Regions from separate parts of the Neobacillus sp. BF23-41 genome, predicted to be linked through region 2. Evidence: riboswitches for the same ligand, from Rfam matches in the RefSeq annotation. Region 2 holds a riboswitch; the other holds the start of a gene.
The links. A riboswitch is a leader RNA that binds a small molecule or an ion and turns the genes downstream of it on or off. The one in region 2 is predicted to bind lysine.
Positions count from the first base shown of each region.

Region 1: another riboswitch for lysine. It lies ahead of dapA (4-hydroxy-tetrahydrodipicolinate synthase); the one in region 2 lies ahead of AB7942_RS19025 (amino acid permease).

Region 1 is NZ_JBGBPR010000010.1:188,481-193,384, reverse strand. It holds gene desA (Delta(5) desaturase DesA) at 1-277, shown strand, start outside; gene AB7942_RS16810 (response regulator) at 359-874, shown strand; gene AB7942_RS16805 (ribonuclease J) at 936-2,543, opposite strand; gene dapA (4-hydroxy-tetrahydrodipicolinate synthase) at 2,770-3,657, opposite strand; lysine riboswitch at 3,787-3,967, opposite strand; gene AB7942_RS16795 (hypothetical protein) at 4,067-4,261, opposite strand; gene AB7942_RS16790 (MFS transporter) at 4,354-4,904, opposite strand, start outside.
Region 2 is NZ_JBGBPR010000013.1:33,319-38,222, forward strand. It holds gene AB7942_RS19000 (DMT family transporter) at 1-48, opposite strand, end outside; gene AB7942_RS19005 (PH domain-containing protein) at 286-900, shown strand; gene AB7942_RS19010 (nitroreductase family protein) at 944-1,576, opposite strand; gene AB7942_RS19015 (winged helix-turn-helix transcriptional regulator) at 1,611-1,793, shown strand; gene AB7942_RS19020 (YitT family protein) at 1,859-2,671, opposite strand; lysine riboswitch at 2,903-3,093, shown strand; gene AB7942_RS19025 (amino acid permease) at 3,198-4,679, shown strand; gene AB7942_RS19030 (helix-turn-helix domain-containing protein) at 4,771-4,904, opposite strand, start outside.

The DNA.
Region 1 (4,904 bases), on a different contig from region 2:
TTTCTATAAGCTTCCAAAAGTTTTGCAATGGCTTACTGGGAATATTGGTTTCCACCATGTTCATCATTTAAGTCCACGGGTGCCTAACTATAAATTGGAGGAAGCACATAATAATACGCCTCCGTTACAAAACGTACCAACCATTTCTCTTGCTACAAGCTTAAAGTCAATACGTTTCCGTTTGTGGGATGAGGAAAGAAAGAATTTTGTGAGCTTTAGAGAAGTCAAAGCTTTAGCTAAAAAGAGGTTTTCCGTACAAGTTAAACCTGAAATCTAACTAGATCAATAAAGGCTTGCTCCCCTTAATTTAAGGGGAGTTGTTACTTACATAACACTGACAGATAAGGAGGGAACTTATATGATTCGAATTGTTATTGCTGAGGATCAGGAAATGCTGCTAGGGGCGATTGGTTCTCTCCTCAATTTGGAAGAGGATATGGAAGTAGTCGGGCAGGCGAGCAATGGGGAAGAGGCCCTTGCACTAGTGCACCGGTTGCAGCCGGATGTTTGTATCATGGATATTGAGATGCCTGAAATGAGCGGTCTTGAGGCAGCTGAGTCTTTAAAGGCATTTGGTTGTAAGGTTATAATCCTAACAACCTTTGCCAGGAGTGGGTATTATGGGAGGGCCTTACAAGCGGATGTAAGCGGCTATTTATTGAAGGATAGCCCGAGTGAGGAATTAGCAGGATCGATTCGCAGCATCATCAATGGACAGCGAATATACTGCCCCGAACTAATCGATGAAGACTCAAACCAAAACGAACAGAACATCGAAGAGTTCCAGCCGCTAGCCGAGAGAAAGACAAAAATTAGCACAGTCAGAAATTACCTGACAACCATCCTAGATAGAATAAAATTACCAACAGGTTAAAAAATAAGGTGTCAGGCACCATGTGAAATCTTCACATGGTGCCTGACACCATTTTTTTGTTTTAAATTTCAATAATAATAGGGAGGATCATTGGCTTTCTCTTTGTTTGGGTGAATACATATTGTCCGACTGATTTTTTTATGTTTTGTTTGATTACATTCCATTGCCGGATATTCTCACTTTGCAGGTCATTAATGGTTTTCTTAGCAAGGCGGTTAATCTCTTTTAGAAGTTCATCCGAATTTCTTGCGTACACGAAACCACGTGTAATGGTGTCCGGTCCGGATATAATCCTTCGGTCACCTTTATTAATGGTTATCACAATTACGAGCATGCCATCCTCAGAAAGCTGTTTACGGTCTCGTAACACAATGTCCCCGACATCGCCAACGCCCATCCCGTCCACATAGGTATCTCCTGCTGGAATCGACCGAGTCTGACGGGCCACCTGGTTTTCAACATCGACGACATCACCATTTTTGATAATGAAGGTATTTCCCTTCTCAACTCCAACGGACTCGGCTAACAACCGGTGGTGATGCAGCATTCGATATTCACCGTGAATCGGAATGAAATAGGTCGGCTTCATTAAGGTAAGCATCAGTTTTAAATCTTCCTGATAGCCATGACCGGACACATGCATACCCGTTGAACTTCCGGATCCATAGATAACTTTGGCGCCCAGTTGAAATAAATTGTCAATGATCCGAGAAACGTCCTTTTCATTTCCCGGTATTGGAGATGCTGCTAAAATAACCGTGTCTCCAGGATAAACGGCTACATCGCGGAAATTTCCGCTAGCGAGACGAGCAAGGGCAGCCATTTGCTCCCCTTGACTACCCGTACAAAGGATGACCACCTTTTCAGGAGAAAGTCGATCAACTTCGCGTGGTTCAATGATCATCCCATCAGGAATGGTTAAATAACCACGCTCAATCGCAACTGAGACCACATTTACCATACTCCGGCCAAGGAGCGCGATCTTTCGATTAGCCTTTATCGCCGCGGCAACCACTTGTTGAACACGATTCACATTCGATGCAAAAGTGGAGATAAAGATTTTCCCGTCAGCTTTCATAAAGGCCTCATCCAAATTGTCACCAATCATTTGCTCAGACGGTGTTAGTCCCTTACGCTCAGCATTGGTACTTTCAGATAATAAAACTAACACACCTTGCTGACCAATATCGGCCATTTTATGAATATCTGAATGTTGATTATTCACAGGTGTTAAGTCGAATTTGAAGTCACCGGTATGAACGACATTACCTTCAGGTGTATGAAAGACAATACCGAGACAATCAGGAATACTATGGCTTACCCTGAAAAAGGATACAGTGGTTTCACCAAACTCAAGTTTTGAATTAGAATCAATCGTCATGAGCTTCGTGTTTCCGTGAAGTCGATGCTCGTCAATTTTTAATTCAATTAGCCCAAGTGTAAAATGGGTAGCGTAGATAGGGATATTCAATTTTCGTAAGATATAAGGAATACCGCCAATATGATCTTCGTGCCCATGGGTCACAATTAGAGCACGGATCTTCTCGTGATTTTCTTCCAAGTAAGTAATATCGGGGATAATCAAATCAATTCCTAACAAACTTTCATCTGGAAATTTACCGCCGCAGTCAACGATAAAGATATCTTCAGCGTATTGAACCACATACATATTTTTACCGATTTCATTGATGCCGCCTAAAGAGAAAATGGATAATGTACTATCATTCGTTCGCAAAGTAAAATCCTCCTTAACCCAAGTAAATAAGAATAGTATGCCCCTTTGGATTTACTTTATCGGAAGGAGAGAGGTAAATCTTTTGTCGACCACCAAAAAAAACTGCCACAAACCCTGTTTTATTGAGGTTTGTGGCAGCTTGTTTTTATCGGTGGATTAATTATATTAATACTTTAACATTGCTCGCTGGTAGAACACCTTGTAGTGCTCTTTGCTCTTCGGTGGTTAATGGGAGCAATGGCAGGCGAAGACCTCCAACGTTCACTCCATTCATATTCAATGCGGCTTTTACCGGTGCTGGGTTTGGTGCCGCAAATAATGCTTTCATAATCGGGAGAAGACGGCGATGGGCACTAGCTGCATCTTGGACATTCCCATTTTTAAAATGATTAATCATTTCTTGTATTTCATTACCAATGACATGGGAAGCAACGGAAACCACTCCAGCTCCACCAATGGCTAAAACCGGCAATGCTAAGCCATCATCACCACTATAAAGGGTAAAATCACTTGGTGCTTGGCTAATAATTTCAGCCATAGCATCTAAGTTACCGCTTGCTTCTTTTAAGGCGACAATATTTGGAATCTGTGAAAGTCGAACAATGGTCTCTACCGACAGGTTGACCACACTTCGGCCGGGGATATTATAAAGCATAATCGGTAATGGTGTAGATTCAGCAATCGCTTTGAAGTGCTGATACATGCCCTCTTCGGATGGTTTGTTGTAATAAGGAGCAACAAGCATAATCCCATCGACTCCTGTTTCTTCAGCCAGCTTTGTTAAGCTGATGGAAGCTCTCGTGTTATTGGAGCCCGTTCCAGCGATAACCGGAACTCTTCCATTGACAGCGTCGACAACAAATTTAAATAAAGCGACTTTTTCTTCCGTTGTTAATGTAGGAGATTCTCCGGTTGTACCAGCAACTACGATTCCATCAGTACCATTTTCAATTAAATAATCAACAAGTGTTCTAGTCGCGTTAAAATCTATTTCACCATTTTGATCAAATGGTGTAACCATAGCGGTTAAAACTTGGCCAAAATTCATCATTTCTCACCCTTTAATTAAAATTTTTTTAAAATTTAGAGGTGGGTAAGGCCATTCATAATTTAACGCAAAAAAGCAACAACGAGGGTTCGCTGTTGCAGTAGAAACATAAAAAAAATAAGTTCCCGTGCGTAAGATAGCCCTCCATATAGTTTCCTATATGACAGTTCTGTATTTTTTCAATAGCAGAACCAGCTTCAAGACCAATGAGATTCATTGAAGCTTCGGCAAATTCCCCTTTTCACAATCATCATTGGACCTCATTATCCTCCTATTGTGTACTCATGGTCTTTGCGCCTCTATCCTCACTTCAAAAAACGTGAAGTAAGAAAATATATAATTGATAGTAAATATATCAGAATATTCCCTTTGGTTCAAGGGCAATTAGAACTTTATTTTAAAATTCACACTATATTTCTGCCGTTTCTAAACTCAGTTTATCCTTTTCAACTTCTAAGGCAGATACAATATAAGCAAACCCGTTCATAACAAAATAAATAACATTAGATTGGACCCGTTCCTTTTCTCCCAAATAAGTATTTATGATAATACTGAAGGAAAAAAAGACAACAAATGATAATGCAATTTTATTAAAAATTATCATGTCTACCGACCCCTTTAATTAGGATTCTTATGTTTATCATATTTGCTATAAACCGGTTTTATGCGTGCCTTCGATTGGCCGGTTACCTGAAGTCAATTAGGGTCGGGGGTTGGTCCAGTCATAATCGTCCTTCCTGAACGCTCTTTCTTGCCGTGTAAAAAATAGTAAAGAATTGAGGTTGCCAGAGCGACAATACCTAAGATGACATACAGGTTGCTAAAGCCGGTTAATGGAATAATAAATCCAAGGATATATGGACCGAATCCAAGTCCTGCATCAAGAAAGATAAAGAAAGTCGATGTCGCCAAACCCATCCGATGGGGAGGCGTTAACTTAACGGCCACTGCCTGGGTGCTTGACTGCATGTTACCGAAACCAAGGCCAATTAGAACACCTGCTAGCAATAAAGTGATGCTGATACTAGCTGAACTTAACAGAAACAAGCCGACTGCTAAGAGGAAAAAGCCCGGATACATAATAAAGTTTGCACCCTTCAGGTCCATTAAGCGGCCTGTGATCGGGCGTGATATCAATACTGCGATAGAATAGACTAGGAAGAAGAAACTCGCCGTACTAACTAAGTCAATTTCGATCGCATAAAAGTTAATAAAAGAAAGAACGCTGGAATAACAAAAAGCTACTA
Region 2 (4,904 bases):
AAATGCAAAAAAGAAAGCCGCAAGGATGCCTAAAATTATGGGCCGCATTATTCCTCTATCCTTTCTGTATCTATTTTTAATATGTACATAGTGTATTTTCCATGAAAAGAGGGAAACCATCAAGTAGTTTCCCTCTTTTCATTACTTGTTGTTAATTTGTTTTTAGTAATCAGGTGCATACTACCATTTTTTAAAGCATAAAGTTTTTGGGATAAGGATGAAACTTTATTGTCCCCCATTCGTAAAAATGGATGGAATGATTTTTAAAAAGTGAGGTTGATACCAATGTTTGGAAAAGTAGCCGCGGATATTTTGGGATTAAGTGATGTTGGTTCTGTCATTAAGCCGGAAAATTACGATAAGGTGGACGCAGATGATTATGTCATGCATGAAGACAATGAGAAAATTTATTTTCTCATCAAATCAAAGTCTGATGAATACTGTTTTACAAACAACGCCCTTATCCATTTAGATGGAACAAGTGCAACCAGCAAAAAGCGAATGCTCCACCGCTATAGTTATGCAACAAATAGAATCTCAGAGGTAAAACTCGAAACGGCCGGAACCGTTGACCTTGATGTAGAAATAAAATTTAAAATTGGCTCAGTTCCTTTCTCCATCGACGTTCATAAGAAACATATTGAAGAAGTTAAGGATTTATATAAAGCCTTAATCAAAATTTCAGAAATCTCACATGAAAATGAAATTTCTCTTCAGTTTGCTAAACAAAGCCTTGATGTCGCCTCCACTACTCTCGGTCGTGTGACAAGTGCAGACAGCAACTTGGTTGTTCAATTCAAAATGCTTAATCAAGCAGCCTTTCAGTGGTTAGAAGATAGCAAAAAACAATATATAGTAAAAGATTTCGGCTATGTGTTTGAAAAGTATATTAATAACTAAAAAATTAAGTAGGCGCATGAAAAATTATCATGCGCCTACTTTTTTATCTATAATCTATTAATACATCCTCCAATGGTAAACGTGTTGTATTGAAAGCAGCTGCTGCCGCCTTCCCTAGTGAAATCAACACAATTGGGAAAAGTCGATCGGAGACATTGAACATTTTCACGAATTTATCTTTATCAAAGCCACCCATTGAAACGGTGTCATACCCTCTGTCTTTTGCAATTAGCATCAACTGCATCGATACTAAACCAGCATCAAATGAGGCAATATTTTTCAAGACTTCTTCTGGAGCAAGTGGGTATGTTTTATTTGTACCTTCTATTAATCGATTCATATTAGCTTCGTCCATCAAACCAGCCTCGTATGCACTTCGATAGACTTTTTCCACACTTTTATACATTTCCTTATCGCCTAATACTGCAATAACTGCAGACGCTGTTTCTACTTGCTCTTGATTATTGGCGATTGCTCTTAGTTCCTTTTTCGCCTCCGGATCTTGAATAACATTAAAACGCCATGGTTGAAGATTACTGGAGGATGGTGCTAGTGTCGCTTCTTTTAGCATATCTTTAATTTCTTCTTGTGAAATATTGTATGTTGAATCATATTTTCTGACAGAGTGACGTTCTTTTATCACTTCAGATAAACTTTTTATTAATGTGGTTTGCATGAGAGATTTCCCCCTGTGAATTTTTAACCCAGGAATTTCTAATCGTCTCTTAACCGAACGCTTACGTGATTTAGAAAATGAGGGATTGATTGTCAAAAACGTCATTACTACCTCTCCAAAAAAAGTGGAATATGAACTGACTCCAACTGGTAAAGAACTTGATGAGGTTATTCATGTGCTAATGAAATGGGTAAAAAAACGCAGGAAATCCCTATGATGCTGGGTAACTATCTCACACAAAAAAGGCTTGCTCTATTGTATAGAAGCAAACCTTTTTTGTTTTTATGGACTTGGCCGATGAAACAGCCCCATGACTTCAATTGTTTCGGTAATATTGACAAATGCTGATGGATCAACTTCTGTAATTAAGTTTTTAACTTCATTAAGTTCGTATCTGGAAATTACCGTTATCATCACGTTCCGTTGGTGATTTGAGTAGCCGCCAACCCCATCCATAATTGTCAAGCCACGATACAAATTTGTCAGTAAATGAGCTCTCATTTCTTCGCCCTTATCTGTAATGATCATTAAAGTTAATTTAGCATGATCTGTATAAATTGCATCCACCACTTTACCTGTAACAAAAATGGAAACCAAGGTATAAAGAGCAGAATCCCAATCAAATAAAAATCCACTGATCAAGATGACGACTGCATTCATGCCTGAAAGTAAAACACCAATCGGAAAATCTCTTTTTCTCGCCACAATCATGCCAATAATATCAAATCCCCCGGTCGATCCAGAACAGCGAAAAACTATTCCGACACCTAACCCGGTTAAAGCACCACCGAAAATTGAGGAGAGAATTCTATCATCGGCAATGGCATGAACGGGAATTAAATAAAGGCCAATTGATATAATTATTACAGCAAAGATGGAATTCACGATAAATCTTTTCCCTAACATTTTATAACCAATAATCAATAACGGAAAATTCAGCAGGAAATTTGCCACCCCTGTATTAACAGGCGAGATCATTCCTAAAATCATAGAAATTCCGCTCAATCCACTGCTTAACACTTCATGAGGGATTAAGAAAAGGTTAAAGGCAACCACAACAATTAGAGATCCCGAAATCATTCCAACAATCTGCATGGTAAAAATCCTCCTATGAAAAACAGGCAATTAATTCTATTTAAAAATAATACCGATTCTCTCTGATAAAGTAAATTAAATAATTTATTAAAAAGAAACTCAATTATCTGTTTATTCTAATTGATTGAATAAAGACTTCTCATTTTTGGAATAATATATTATTGACAATTCTATAATAATATTTATACTTTAGTAATATATTAACTTTATATGATAAATCCTCATCAAAACCGATGAGGTAGAGGTCGCGGTTTTTATCAGTAAAGCGGACGAGATGAGAGAGACATCCTTGACTCCGTTTGAAAGGAAAAGCTGCCGAAGTGTGCTTTCATCTCTGAAAAAGCATGCTGGGGCTGTCTCCAAATAGGAACAGAACTGTCACGCTTAAACCTACCAGCTAAGCGTGTTGAGCTATCTTTCGGAAGGTATGATGCGGGGTATTTACAATGCCATCGATACTTCTTCGATGGCATTTTTTTATTCCAAACTCCTTCTCGAAAAAATTAGAAAAAGAGGAGTCAAGACAATGCAAACAGCAAGAGTATCAAAAGAGAGTGAATATACTAGTGACTTAACACTACAACAGGATCCAACCGAATTAAAACGAAGTTTAAAATCACGTCACCTCACAATGATTTCCCTTGGCGGGACGATTGGCACTGGACTTTTTCTAGCTAGCGGTGGCGCTATCCATAGTGCGGGACCCGGCGGGGCAATCATTTCCTACCTTGTTATTGGTATTATGGTTTACTTTTTGATGCAGGGCTTAGCAGAAATGGGTGCCTATATGCCAGTTGCCGGAAGCTTTAGTACGTATGCAACCAAATTTGTCGATCCTTCCCTTGGTTTTGCCCTAGGCTGGAACTATTGGTATAACTGGGCAATTACGATTGCTGCCGAATTAGCTGCTGTAACAATGATTATGAAATTCTGGTTTCCACATACGCCTTCATTCATTTGGAGCGGTATCTTTTTAGTAATTATGTTTCTATTAAACTATCTTTCTGTTAAAGGATTCGGAGAAGCAGAATATTGGTTTTCCTTAATTAAAGTTGTTACAGTTATTATTTTTATCGTTACTGGTACTTTAATGATCTTCGGCATCATGGGTAATGAAGCAATCGGCTTCAAAAACTTCACTGTTGGTGATGCTCCATTCCACGGTGGCTTTATGTCCATGATGGGAATCTTTATGGCTGCAGGCTTCTCCTTCCAAGGAACAGAGCTTTTAGGTGTTGCTGCTGGTGAAACGGAGGATCCAAAGAAAGCTATTCCTCGTGCAGTGAAACAAGTATTCTGGCGTATTTTATTATTCTATGTATTGGCTATACTAGTAATCGGACTGCTTATTCCATATACAAACGGGAATTTAGCAAATGGGGATATAACCGTTAGTCCATTTACGCTGGTTTTTCAAAAGGCAGGCATCGCTTTCGCCGCTTCAATCATGAATGCTGTTATTCTTACAGCTGTATTATCGGCAGGAAATTCAGGAATGTATGCATCCACTCGGATGCTTTGGGATTTAGCCCGTCAAGGCAAAGCACCGAAATTCCTTGGTAAATTAAACAAAAAAGGTGTTCCAGTCAATGCCTTAATTGCAACAACCTTAGTGGGAACACTCGCATTTCTTGCTTCCTTCTTTGGGGATGGAACGGTTTATGTATGGTTGTTAAACGCTTCTGGTATGTCCGGCTTTATCGCATGGCTCGGTATTGCAGTATGTCATTATCGATTCCGTAAAGCATTTGTCGCCCAAGGTAAGGACCTTAGCTTGTTACCATATAAATCAAAATTCTTCCCTTTTGGTCCGCTCTTCGCGTTTGCCGTTTGCGGGTTTGTTGTTTTAGGACAAAATTATTCCGCATTCACGGGTGACCAAATCGATTGGAATGGTGTTTTAGTTTCATATATCGGACTGCCATTATTCCTTATTGTATGGCTAGGGTATAAATTTACAAAGAAAACTAAGTTTATCCCTTTAGAAAAGTGTGATTTAAGAAATTAGTTTGTTTAAAAATAGCACGCGAAAATTTTCGCGTGCTATTTTCTTAATCCAATAAAAAAACAGACTCAATTGAAGAGCCTGTTTTTAATTATTACGCTTTCTTTTCCTCAGATGACCAAATGTATAAGTCTTCAATAGAGCAATTTAATTCTCTTGAAATTGTCATCGCAGTATTTAAGTTCATCACTTTTTTGGACAAGTAGTCGTTGAGCTGAGTTTGAGGAA